DNA from 2 places in the Ruminococcoides intestinihominis genome. Region 1 is predicted to be linked to the other one. Evidence: a T-box and tRNA genes for the amino acid it is inferred to sense, from the RefSeq annotation. Region 1 holds a T-box; the other holds one or more tRNA genes.
What was found. A T-box is a leader RNA that pairs with one kind of tRNA and senses whether it is charged. The one in region 1 lies ahead of alaS (alanine--tRNA ligase), so its partner is inferred to be a tRNA-Ala.
Positions count from the first base shown of each region.

Region 2: it has a tRNA-Ala gene. The T-box ahead of alaS (alanine--tRNA ligase) is inferred to sense a tRNA for this amino acid. The anticodon was not compared.

Region 1 is NZ_JBBMEY010000014.1:313-5,266, reverse strand. It holds gene mltG (endolytic transglycosylase MltG) at 1-768, shown strand, start outside; gene WMO18_RS05110 (peptidase U32 family protein) at 768-1,997, shown strand; T-box leader at 2,036-2,238, shown strand; gene alaS (alanine--tRNA ligase) at 2,304-4,952, shown strand.
Region 2 is NZ_JBBMEY010000001.1:142,848-147,801, reverse strand. It holds gene pknB (Stk1 family PASTA domain-containing Ser/Thr kinase) at 1-742, shown strand, start outside; gene rsgA (ribosome small subunit-dependent GTPase A) at 755-1,642, shown strand; gene WMO18_RS00765 (thiamine diphosphokinase) at 1,639-2,262, shown strand; gene WMO18_RS00760 (hypothetical protein) at 2,272-2,976, shown strand; gene ybaK (Cys-tRNA(Pro) deacylase) at 2,987-3,472, shown strand; tRNA gene WMO18_RS00750 (tRNA-Ala) at 3,511-3,586, shown strand; TPP riboswitch at 3,735-3,839, shown strand; gene thiS (sulfur carrier protein ThiS) at 3,898-4,092, shown strand; gene WMO18_RS00740 (thiazole synthase) at 4,150-4,920, shown strand; gene thiH (2-iminoacetate synthase ThiH) at 4,934-4,954, shown strand, end outside.

The DNA of each region.
Region 1 (4,954 bases):
TCTGTTGAAGTACAGATTACAGAAGGTATGAACATTAACGAAATTGCCAATAAACTAGTTAAGAAGAAGGTTCTTTCTGATAAGGATGAGTTCCTAAGCTTATGTAACAGTGATCAGTTTGATGATGATTATGCTTTCCTAAAGGTTCTGGGCAAGGCTAAGTCAAATGGTAGATACTATAAGCTGGAAGGTTATCTATATCCTGATACATATACTTTCTATGAAAACGAAGAACCTTCACTAACTGTTAGTAGAATGTTAAGTAACTTTGCTGAAAAGAATGTTAATACTCTAAGCAAGGCTGACGGTTATTCTAAGAAAGTTTCTGTTGAAGATAGAGCAGAAGATACAGGTTATACATTTGACCAGATTATGACTATAGCATCTCTAATTCAAGCAGAAGCTGCCGATAAGGATGATATGTACAATGTAAGTTCTGTTATTCACAACAGACTTGATTCAGGTAATGCATCCGATTATGCAAAGCTGGGTCTTGACTCTACAATTTACTATCCTTATCGTGATGCAAAGCATGTACCTGCATCTAAGGGTGGCAAAAAGTATAGCAGTAAATACAACACATATAAGATTAAGGGACTACCAAGTGGTCCAATATGTAACCCAAGTTCAGAGGCTATTGAGGCTGCTATTTATCCAAATAGCACAAGCTACTACTACTTCTGTCACGATACTAAGACAGGTCAGGCTTACTATGCTTCTACAGCAGAAGAACATGAATATAATCTATCTATAAGTGGTAACAAATAATGAGTAATATTGAAATTAAAAGACCGGAAATTTTATCTCCTGCAGGAGATATGGAGTGTATAAAGAATTCACTAAAGTTTGGTGCAGATGCAGTTTATCTTGCCGGTAAACAGTTTGGTATGCGTACTGCATCCAAAAACTTTGACAATGATGAGCTTAAGAAAGCAGTAGAACTTGCCCATTCTTATGGCAGTAAACTTTATGTAACTTGCAATACTTTGCCTAGAAATAACGAAATGGCAGTACTACCTGATTTCCTTAGTTATGCTGATGAAATCGGTGTTGATGCTTTTATTATTGCAGACCTAGGTGTTTTTGAACTTGCCAAGAAATATGCACCGAATGTTGAAAGACATATTTCAACTCAGGCAGGTATTGTAAACAGCGATACTGCAAATGCTTGGTACAATATGGGTGCAAGTAGGGTTGTTCTTGCAAGAGAAATGACTTTTGACGATATTGTTGATATTAGAGCAAAGATTCCTAAGGAACTTGAGATTGAATGTTTTGTACATGGTGCAATGTGTGTTTCATTCTCAGGTAGATGTTTAATCAGCAGTTACCTAACAGGCAGAGATGCCAACCGTGGTGACTGTGCTCAGCCTTGCAGATGGAAGTACCATCTTTATGAAGAAAATAGGGAAGGTCAGTTCTTCCCTGTAGAAGAGGCTGATGGTGGCACATACCTATATAATAGTAGAGATATGTGTATGATTGAGCATATTCCTGAGCTTATTGAAAGTGGAATTTCTTCCCTAAAAATCGAGGGTAGAGCAAAGAGTGCTTACTACTGTGCAGTTACTACTAATGCATATCGTCATGCAGTAAATGACTATATGAAAGAAAGAGAAAACTACACTCTAAAGCCTTGGATTAAAGAAGAACTTGAAAAAATCAGCCATAGAGAATACAACACAGGTTTTTACCTTGGCAAAGAACCTGGACAAGTTACTTCAAACGGTGGCTACATTAGACATTATGATGTAGTGGCAGTTTGTGAAAGTAATGAGGGTAATGTGTCAAATATCACTCAGAGAAACAAATTCTTTGTTGGTGATACACTTGATGTTTTGCCACCTTCCGGTATTCCATTTACAACAGTTTGTAAGGAACTAAAGAATAAATATGGTGTTGCAGTTGAAAGTGCACCTCATGCAATGGAAGAACTGATTATGACTACAGATAAAGAAATTCCACCTTCTTCTGTAATTCGTAAAAAGCGTTCTTGACAAACCATTTTTGCTGGTTTATAATACTAAAGGAATATGAAAAAGCTGTGAGTAGGAAGAATGTAAAATGTTCTTTTTTAGAGAGAGTAGGGTTGGTGAAACTACTTAAAGAATTTTTACAGGGCCAACCTATTAGCTCTGTGTGATGAACACAGCGTATCTCTGCGTTAAAGAGTCCGAGAGGGAGAGCATTATTGCACTTCAACTAGGGTGGTACCACAGGAATTATCCTGCCCCTAATTTTAGGGGCAGGTTTTTTATTTTTCATAAACAATTATTTTTTATATTAATTAAGGAGAGAAAACAATGCAGTGGACTGGTCTTAATGAGTTAAGAGAAAAATTCTTATCATTTATGGAATCAAAGGGTTGTCTAAGACTTCCTTCATTCCCACTAATTCCAAAGGATGACAAAAGCTTACTACTAATCAACAGTGGTATGGCTCCAATGAAAAAATATTTTACAGGTGAAGTTACACCTCCTAAGACAAGAGTTACTACTTGTCAGAAGTGTATCCGTACTCCTGATATTGAAGAAGTAGGTATCACTGACCGTCACGGTACTTACTTTGAAATGCTAGGTAACTTCTCATTCGGTGATTACTTTAAGAGAGAAGCTACTGCTTGGGCATGGGAATTCTTTACTAAAGTTCTTGAAATCCCGGCAGAAAAGCTATATATTTCAGTTTATCAAGATGATGATGAAGCATTTGATATTTGGACTAAAGAAGTAGGTGTTGACCCTAGCCATATGGTTAGACTAGGCAAGGCTGATAACTTCTGGGAACATGGTAGTGGTCCTTGTGGTCCTTGTTCTGAAATCTATTACGATAGAGGGGAAGAACACGGTTGTGGTAAACCTGACTGTGGTGTTGGTTGCGAATGTGACAGATTTATGGAAGTTTGGAACTTAGTATTTACTCAGTTTGATAATGACGGTCACGATAACTACACTCCACTTGACCATCCAAACATTGATACAGGTATGGGTCTTGAAAGACTTGCTTGTGTAATGCAAGGTGTTGATAACCTATTCCTAGTTGATACTGTTCAGAACATTATGAAGCATATTTCTTCAATTGTTGGTGTTAACTACGGCGAAGACCCTAAGACAGATATTTCACTTAGAGTTATTACTGACCATATTCGTTCTACAACATTTATGATTGGTGATGGTGTTATGCCATCAAATGAAGGCAGAGGCTATGTTCTGAGAAGACTGCTTAGAAGAGCAGCTCGTCATGGTAGAATTCTTGGTTACACAGACCCATTCCTATATAAAGTTGCCGATACTGTTATTAAAGAAAACGAAACTGCTTACCCTGAACTTCGTGATAAGCGTGACTTTATCGTTAAGGTTATTGAAGCTGAGGAAGATTCTTTCAGCAAGACAGTTAAGCAAGGTATGCAGATGCTTGAAGATATTATTGCTAAAGCAGATAGCAAGGTTCTTTCCGGTGATGATGCATTTAAGCTAAACGATACATTCGGTTTCCCAATTGACTTAATTAAGGAAATTGTTTCTGAAAATGAAATGTCAGTTGATATTGAAAGATTCCAGGAACTTCTACAGGAACAGAAGGATCGTTCAAGAGATGCCCACAAGAATGCCGGTGCTGAGGCTTGGCTATCAGATAGCATTGACTTCTCTGATGTTGACAAGACAGAATTTAAGGGCTATAAGGTAACTTCTTGTGAAAGCAAGATTCTTGCTATGGTTAAAGACGGTGAGAGAGTTAAGGCTCTTACCGAAGGTGAAGAAGGTCTTATCATTCTAAACAGAACTCCTTTCTATGCTGAAAGTGGTGGTCAGATTGGTGATACCGGTGTATTAGTTGCAGACAACACAGTTGTTACTGTAAATGACACAACTAAGGATGCATCAGGTATCTTTATGCACACAGTAAAGGTAGAAAAAGGTGTTGTTGCAGTTGATGACGCTGTTTTTGCTAAGGTTGACAGTAAGAGAAGAATGAACATTACTCGTAACCATACAGCAGCTCACTTACTACAAGCAGCATTAAGAGAAGTTTTGGGTACTCATGTTGAACAGGCAGGTCAGTTAGTTTCTGATGATTACTTTAGATTTGACTTTACTCATTATGAAGCTATGACTGATGATGAACTAGAAAAGGTAGAAAACCTAGTTAACGAAAAAATCCTAGACCAGTTAGATGTTGTTTCTGAAGAAATGGACATTGAAGAAGCTAAAAAGCTAGGTGCTATGATGCTATTCGGTGAAAAGTACGGTGACAGAGTTAGAGTAGTAAACGCAGGTGATTTCTCAATTGAATTCTGTGGTGGTACTCATGTTACTAATACTGCTAATATCGGTCTATTTAAGATTAAGTCTGAAAGCTCAGTAGCTTCAGGTGTTAGAAGAATTGAAGCCGTTACAGGTGAGGGTGTTCTAAATTACCTAAACAGCATTCTATTTGTTGTTAATAAGTGTACTGAAGCACTAAGAATTAACAACCCTAAGGAACTTGTACAGGGTAGTATCCGTATTGCTGAAGAAATGAAAGCAAAGGATAAGAAGATTGAAGAACTAAATCAGAAACTTGCTAAGAATGCAACAGAAGCAGTATTTAAGAATGCTAAGAGATACAAGGGTATCCGTATTATCTCAGTTGCTATCAATGGTGCAACAGTTGACCTACTTCGTGATATGTCATCTAGAGCAGTAGATACTGACCCAACAACAGTTATTGTTCTTGCTAGTATCAATGGTGACAAGGTAACATTTATCTGTGGTTGTGGTAAAGATGCAGTTGCAAACGGTATTAAGGCCGGTGATATTGTTCGTAAGGTTGCTCAAATCGCAGGTGGTAACGGTGGTGGTAAGCCAAGTATGGCTATGGCCGGTGCTAAGGATGTTACTAAGGTTGATGACGCAATTATTGCAGTTGAAGGTATCGTTAAGGAAATTGCAGATTCTCTAGGCCTAGAGGACTAATA
Region 2 (4,954 bases), on a different contig from region 1:
ACCTGAGATTGTTTATGTACAGAGTGAAGATGTTAATGTTGACTATGTATCATCAGAATTCCCAAATCCGGGACAGAAAACAACTATCGGTTCATCAGTATATCTTTATGTTTCAAAAGGCCCTGCTGAAAAGAAAGTTAAAATTCCTGATGTAACAGGTAAAGATATTTCTGAAGCTAAGGAAATTCTTGAAAGTAAAGGTCTATATGTAGAATACGAATATGACGAAAACAGTTATGAAGAAAAGGATACTGTTATTAGACAAAATCCTTTACAGGGTGGTACTGTAAAGAAGGGCTATACTGTAAAACTTGTTCTTTCAGGTGGTAAAAAGGATGCTCAGTCTATTCAGATTGATGTTCAGTTGCCAAAGAATGAAACAAACAGTGTTTCACTACAGGTTGTATTTGATGGCAATGTATTTGCAACAACAAATGTTATTCCATCAGAACTAAAGACATATAGCTTTACTTTGACAGGTACAGAAACCGATTCAAAGGTTAAGGTATATCTAAACGGTCAGCTATATCAGGAATATACAATTGACTTCCAGAATAAGAAGGCAACCCCAACATACCATGACTATGTTATAGCAACAACTACAACTACTGCACCTCCTACTACTCAGGAAGATACAACTGTTGCACCTACTCAGGATATAACAACAGTTTCACAAGATACAACAAACTATAACACAGAGCCAACTCAAGAACCACAACCTACTACTGCTCCGGCATATTAAAGGTGTTTTTTAATGAATAGTGTAGAGGGTAGAATTATAAAAGCAATCAGTGGTTTCTATTATGTAGAAACCACTGACAATACATATGAATGTAAGGCAAGAGGTTCTTTTCGTAAGACAAGCAAAACTCCTGTAGTTGGAGATTTAGTGACAATCTCTATACCTGAAAGTGGTTATCCTACAGTTGAAGAAATATATAAGCGAAAGAACTCTATTGTTAGACCACCAATGGCAAATATTGACACATTGGTTATAGTCTGTAGTACAGTTTCTCCTGCACCAAACTATACAGTTATTGACAAGATGACTGCAACTGCTGTATATAACAATATTGAACCGGTTATTGTAATCTCAAAGTCAGATATAAAAAGTGGTGAAGAAATATATAACATCTATAACAGTACAGGTATCAAGACTATACTTTATTCTTCTGTTACAGGGGAAGGTGTAGATGAAATATATTCACTTTTACCTAACAAAATCACTGCCTTTATTGGCAACAGTGGTGTTGGTAAGTCAACTTTACTTAATAAGCTTTTTCCTGATTTTCAGCTAAAAACAGGAGAAGTTAGTGATAAACTTGGCAGAGGTCGTCATACAACAAGAACTGTTGAATTACTGAAGTTTAATGGTGGTTATGTTTGTGACACACCCGGGTTTTCAACTATGCAACTTGAAAAGTTTAATATTCAAGACAAAACCCAACTTCAATATATGTTTCCTGAATTTGAAGATTATATCGGTCAGTGTAAGTTTACTTCATGTAGCCATACTTGTGAAAAGGGTTGTGCTATTCTACAAATGGTAGAAGAAGGCAAAATTCAAAAGTCACGACACAATAGCTATGTTGATATGTATAATGAAATAAAAGACATTAAAGAATGGGAGAGAAGAAAATGAGATGTGTAATTATTTCCGGTTCACCGGATACAAATGTAGAAGAAATCAAAAGCCTATGTACAAGTGATGACTTTATTGTTTGTGCTGATTCAGGTTATTCTTTTGCAAAGAAAGCAGGTCTGACTCCAAACCTAATTATCGGTGACTTTGATTCACTAAAGGAAGAACTACCACAGAACACAGAAGTTGTTAAGCTAAATACCCATAAGGATGATACTGATACAGAACATTGTGTAATGGAATGTATCCGTAGAGGCTATAAGGACTTCTTACTACTAGGTTCAATCGGTGGTAGAACCGACCATACATTTGCAAACATTGCAACTCTGGCATTTCTCTCAGAATATAACTATAACGGTATTGCAAGAAACAACGGTGAGGAAATTCGTATCCTAAAGGAAGGTTCATACGAAATGAACAACAAGAAAGGCCTTATTTTCTCAGTGTTCCCTTATGGTTGTGAAAGTGTAAATGTTACATATAAAGGTGCAGAATATATGTTAAACAACAAGACTTTAACATATAATGTATCTCGTGGCATTAGCAATGTTTTTGTTGATGATGAAGCTGAAATCACAATCAACAGAGGCAGAGCAATCCTATTAACTTATTATAAATAAGAGGTTTTTATGCTATATAATATGTGTGGTTTAAATGTTTATTATGAACCCAAATATAAACAGACAATTACTCGTTCTGAAAAATATTTAGCAAAAAATCAAAATTTAAAACCAGACATAACTCTTAATGTTACAGAAGAAAGGATAGATAACTATATCCTTTCTTTTCCTCATATATCAAGGTCACTTGCTGAGTATGTAATTTATGGAATGATATTTTACGAAGCAATCTTAGATTATGACGGAATACTTCTTCATTCATCAGCAATATCTGTTGATAATGAAGCCTATCTTTTTACTGCAAATAGTGGTACAGGAAAGTCAACCCATTGTGCTTTGTGGATGAAGTATTTTGGGGACAGAGCCGTTATGATAAATGACGACAAACCGGTTATCAGAATAATTGATAATAAGATATATGCTTGTGGCACACCTTTTTCAGGTAAACATGATATTAATAAAAATATTTTAGTACCACTAAAAGGTATTTGTTGTATCAACCAAGGCAAAGAAAATGTTATCAATAAAATATCTACCAAGAAAGCTATAGGAAAATTCCTGCCACAAACACTTTGTATTAATGATAAACAAAAAATGTCAAGCCTATTAACTGTTCTTGATAAAGTTCTCAGCAATGTAAATGTGTATGAACTGTTTTGTGATATTTCTGAAGATGCAGTAAAAACATCTTATAATATGATGAGCAAAAATTAGTGGTGATATTATGGCAAAAAAACAAGAAAAAACTAATGTAATGAGAATTCTTGACCAAAAGAAAATTGAGTATTCTCACTATGCTTATGATAATACAAAACTTAACGCAGAAGAAGTAGCAAATGCTCTTAATCAAGAAGTAGGCAAGGTTTTTAAAACCCTTGTAACTGTTGGTAAAAGTAAAGAACATTATGTTTTTGTTGTACCGGCAAATAAAGAACTTGATTTAAAGAAAGCTGCCAAAGTTGCAAAAGAAAAGTCAATAGAGATGATTCACCAAAAAGAACTTTTGCCACTAACAGGATATATCCATGGTGGCTGTTCGCCAATCGGTATGAAAAAGCAGTTTAAAACTTTTATCCATAAGACTGCTAATGACTATGATACTATCTACTTTTCAGCAGGTAGGGTAGGTAACCAGGTTGAGTTGTCACTATCCTCATTGCAAAAGGTAATTCCTGTTGAAGTAGCTGATATTATAAAAGATAATTCTTGATTTTTTCATTACCTTGTGATAGAATTATCTTATTGAACGGGGATGTAGCTCAGCTGGGAGAGTACCACAATGGCATTGTGGGAGTCGAGGGTTCGAGCCCCTTCATCTCCACCAAAGAAAAGCCCATAGATAAGCCACTTTTAGCTAACCTATGGGTATTTTTTTATTTCTTTAAAAGAAAATGACGAAAAAACGGCGTAAAAATTAAAATAAAATTTTAAACTATTGAAAATAATAATAAGTAAGAGTATAATATTATTAAAGTAAAAATTATGGGAGCTTGTGTTACAGGCTGAGAGGAAGATATAATCTTCGACCATTACCTGATTTGGATAATGCCAACGTAGGGATATATTTATTAATGTATTTTGAGAAGTTACCCAAACATAGGGTAGCTTCTTTTTTTACTTATAGGAGGTGCAAAAGTGGTAACAATTAACGGTAAAGAAGTTGATATGTCAGGAAAGACTATTTCACAGTATCTGGAAATTGCAAACTATAACCCAAAGACTATTGCAGTTGAATGTAATGAAGTAATTATCTCAAAGTCTGATTATGAAACAACTGTACTAAAAGATGGTGATGTAGTAGAAGTTGTTAGCTTTATGGGTGGAGGCTAATTTCTTCTTAAGAAAAAATAAAACAAACTTGATATACATTGAAAGAAGGAAATTATAATGGAAAATGATAAACTTATCATTGGTGGTCATGAATTTAACTCAAGATTTATTTTAGGTTCAGGTAAGTATTCTATGAAACTTATTGACTCAGCTATTAAGGATGCCGGTGCTGAAATTATTACACTTGCAGTTCGTAGAGCTAATACTAAGGAACAAGAAAATATCCTTGATTATATTCCAAAGGGTGTTACATTACTACCTAATACAAGTGGTGCAAGAAATGCTGATGAAGCAGTAAGAATTGCAAGACTAGCCAGAGAACTTGGTTGTGGCAACTTTGTAAAGATTGAAATTATGAGAGATAGTAAGTACCTGCTTCCTGATAACCAAGAAACTATTAAGGCTACAGAAATTCTGGCAAAAGAGGGTTTTGTTGTAATGCCTTATATGTATCCTGACCTAAATGTTGCTCGTGATTTAGTTAATGCCGGTGCAGCATCAATTATGCCTTTAGCTTCACCAATCGGTTCAAATAAAGGTCTAGCTACTAAAGATTTTATCCAAATTCTAATTGATGAAATTGATTTACCAATTATTGTAGATGCCGGTATCGGTAAACCTTCTCAGGCTTGTGAAGCAATGGAAATGGGTGCATCAGCAATTATGGCAAATACTGCATTAGCTACTGCCGGTGACTTACCATTGATGGCATCTGCATTTAAGAATGCTATAGAAGCCGGTAGAAAGGCATACTTATCAGGATTAGGCAGAGTTCTAACTCGTGGTGCATCTTCTTCAGATCCATTAACAGGTTTCTTGCGTAATTAAGAGGTGAATTTTAATGGAAAACGAATTTTTAATT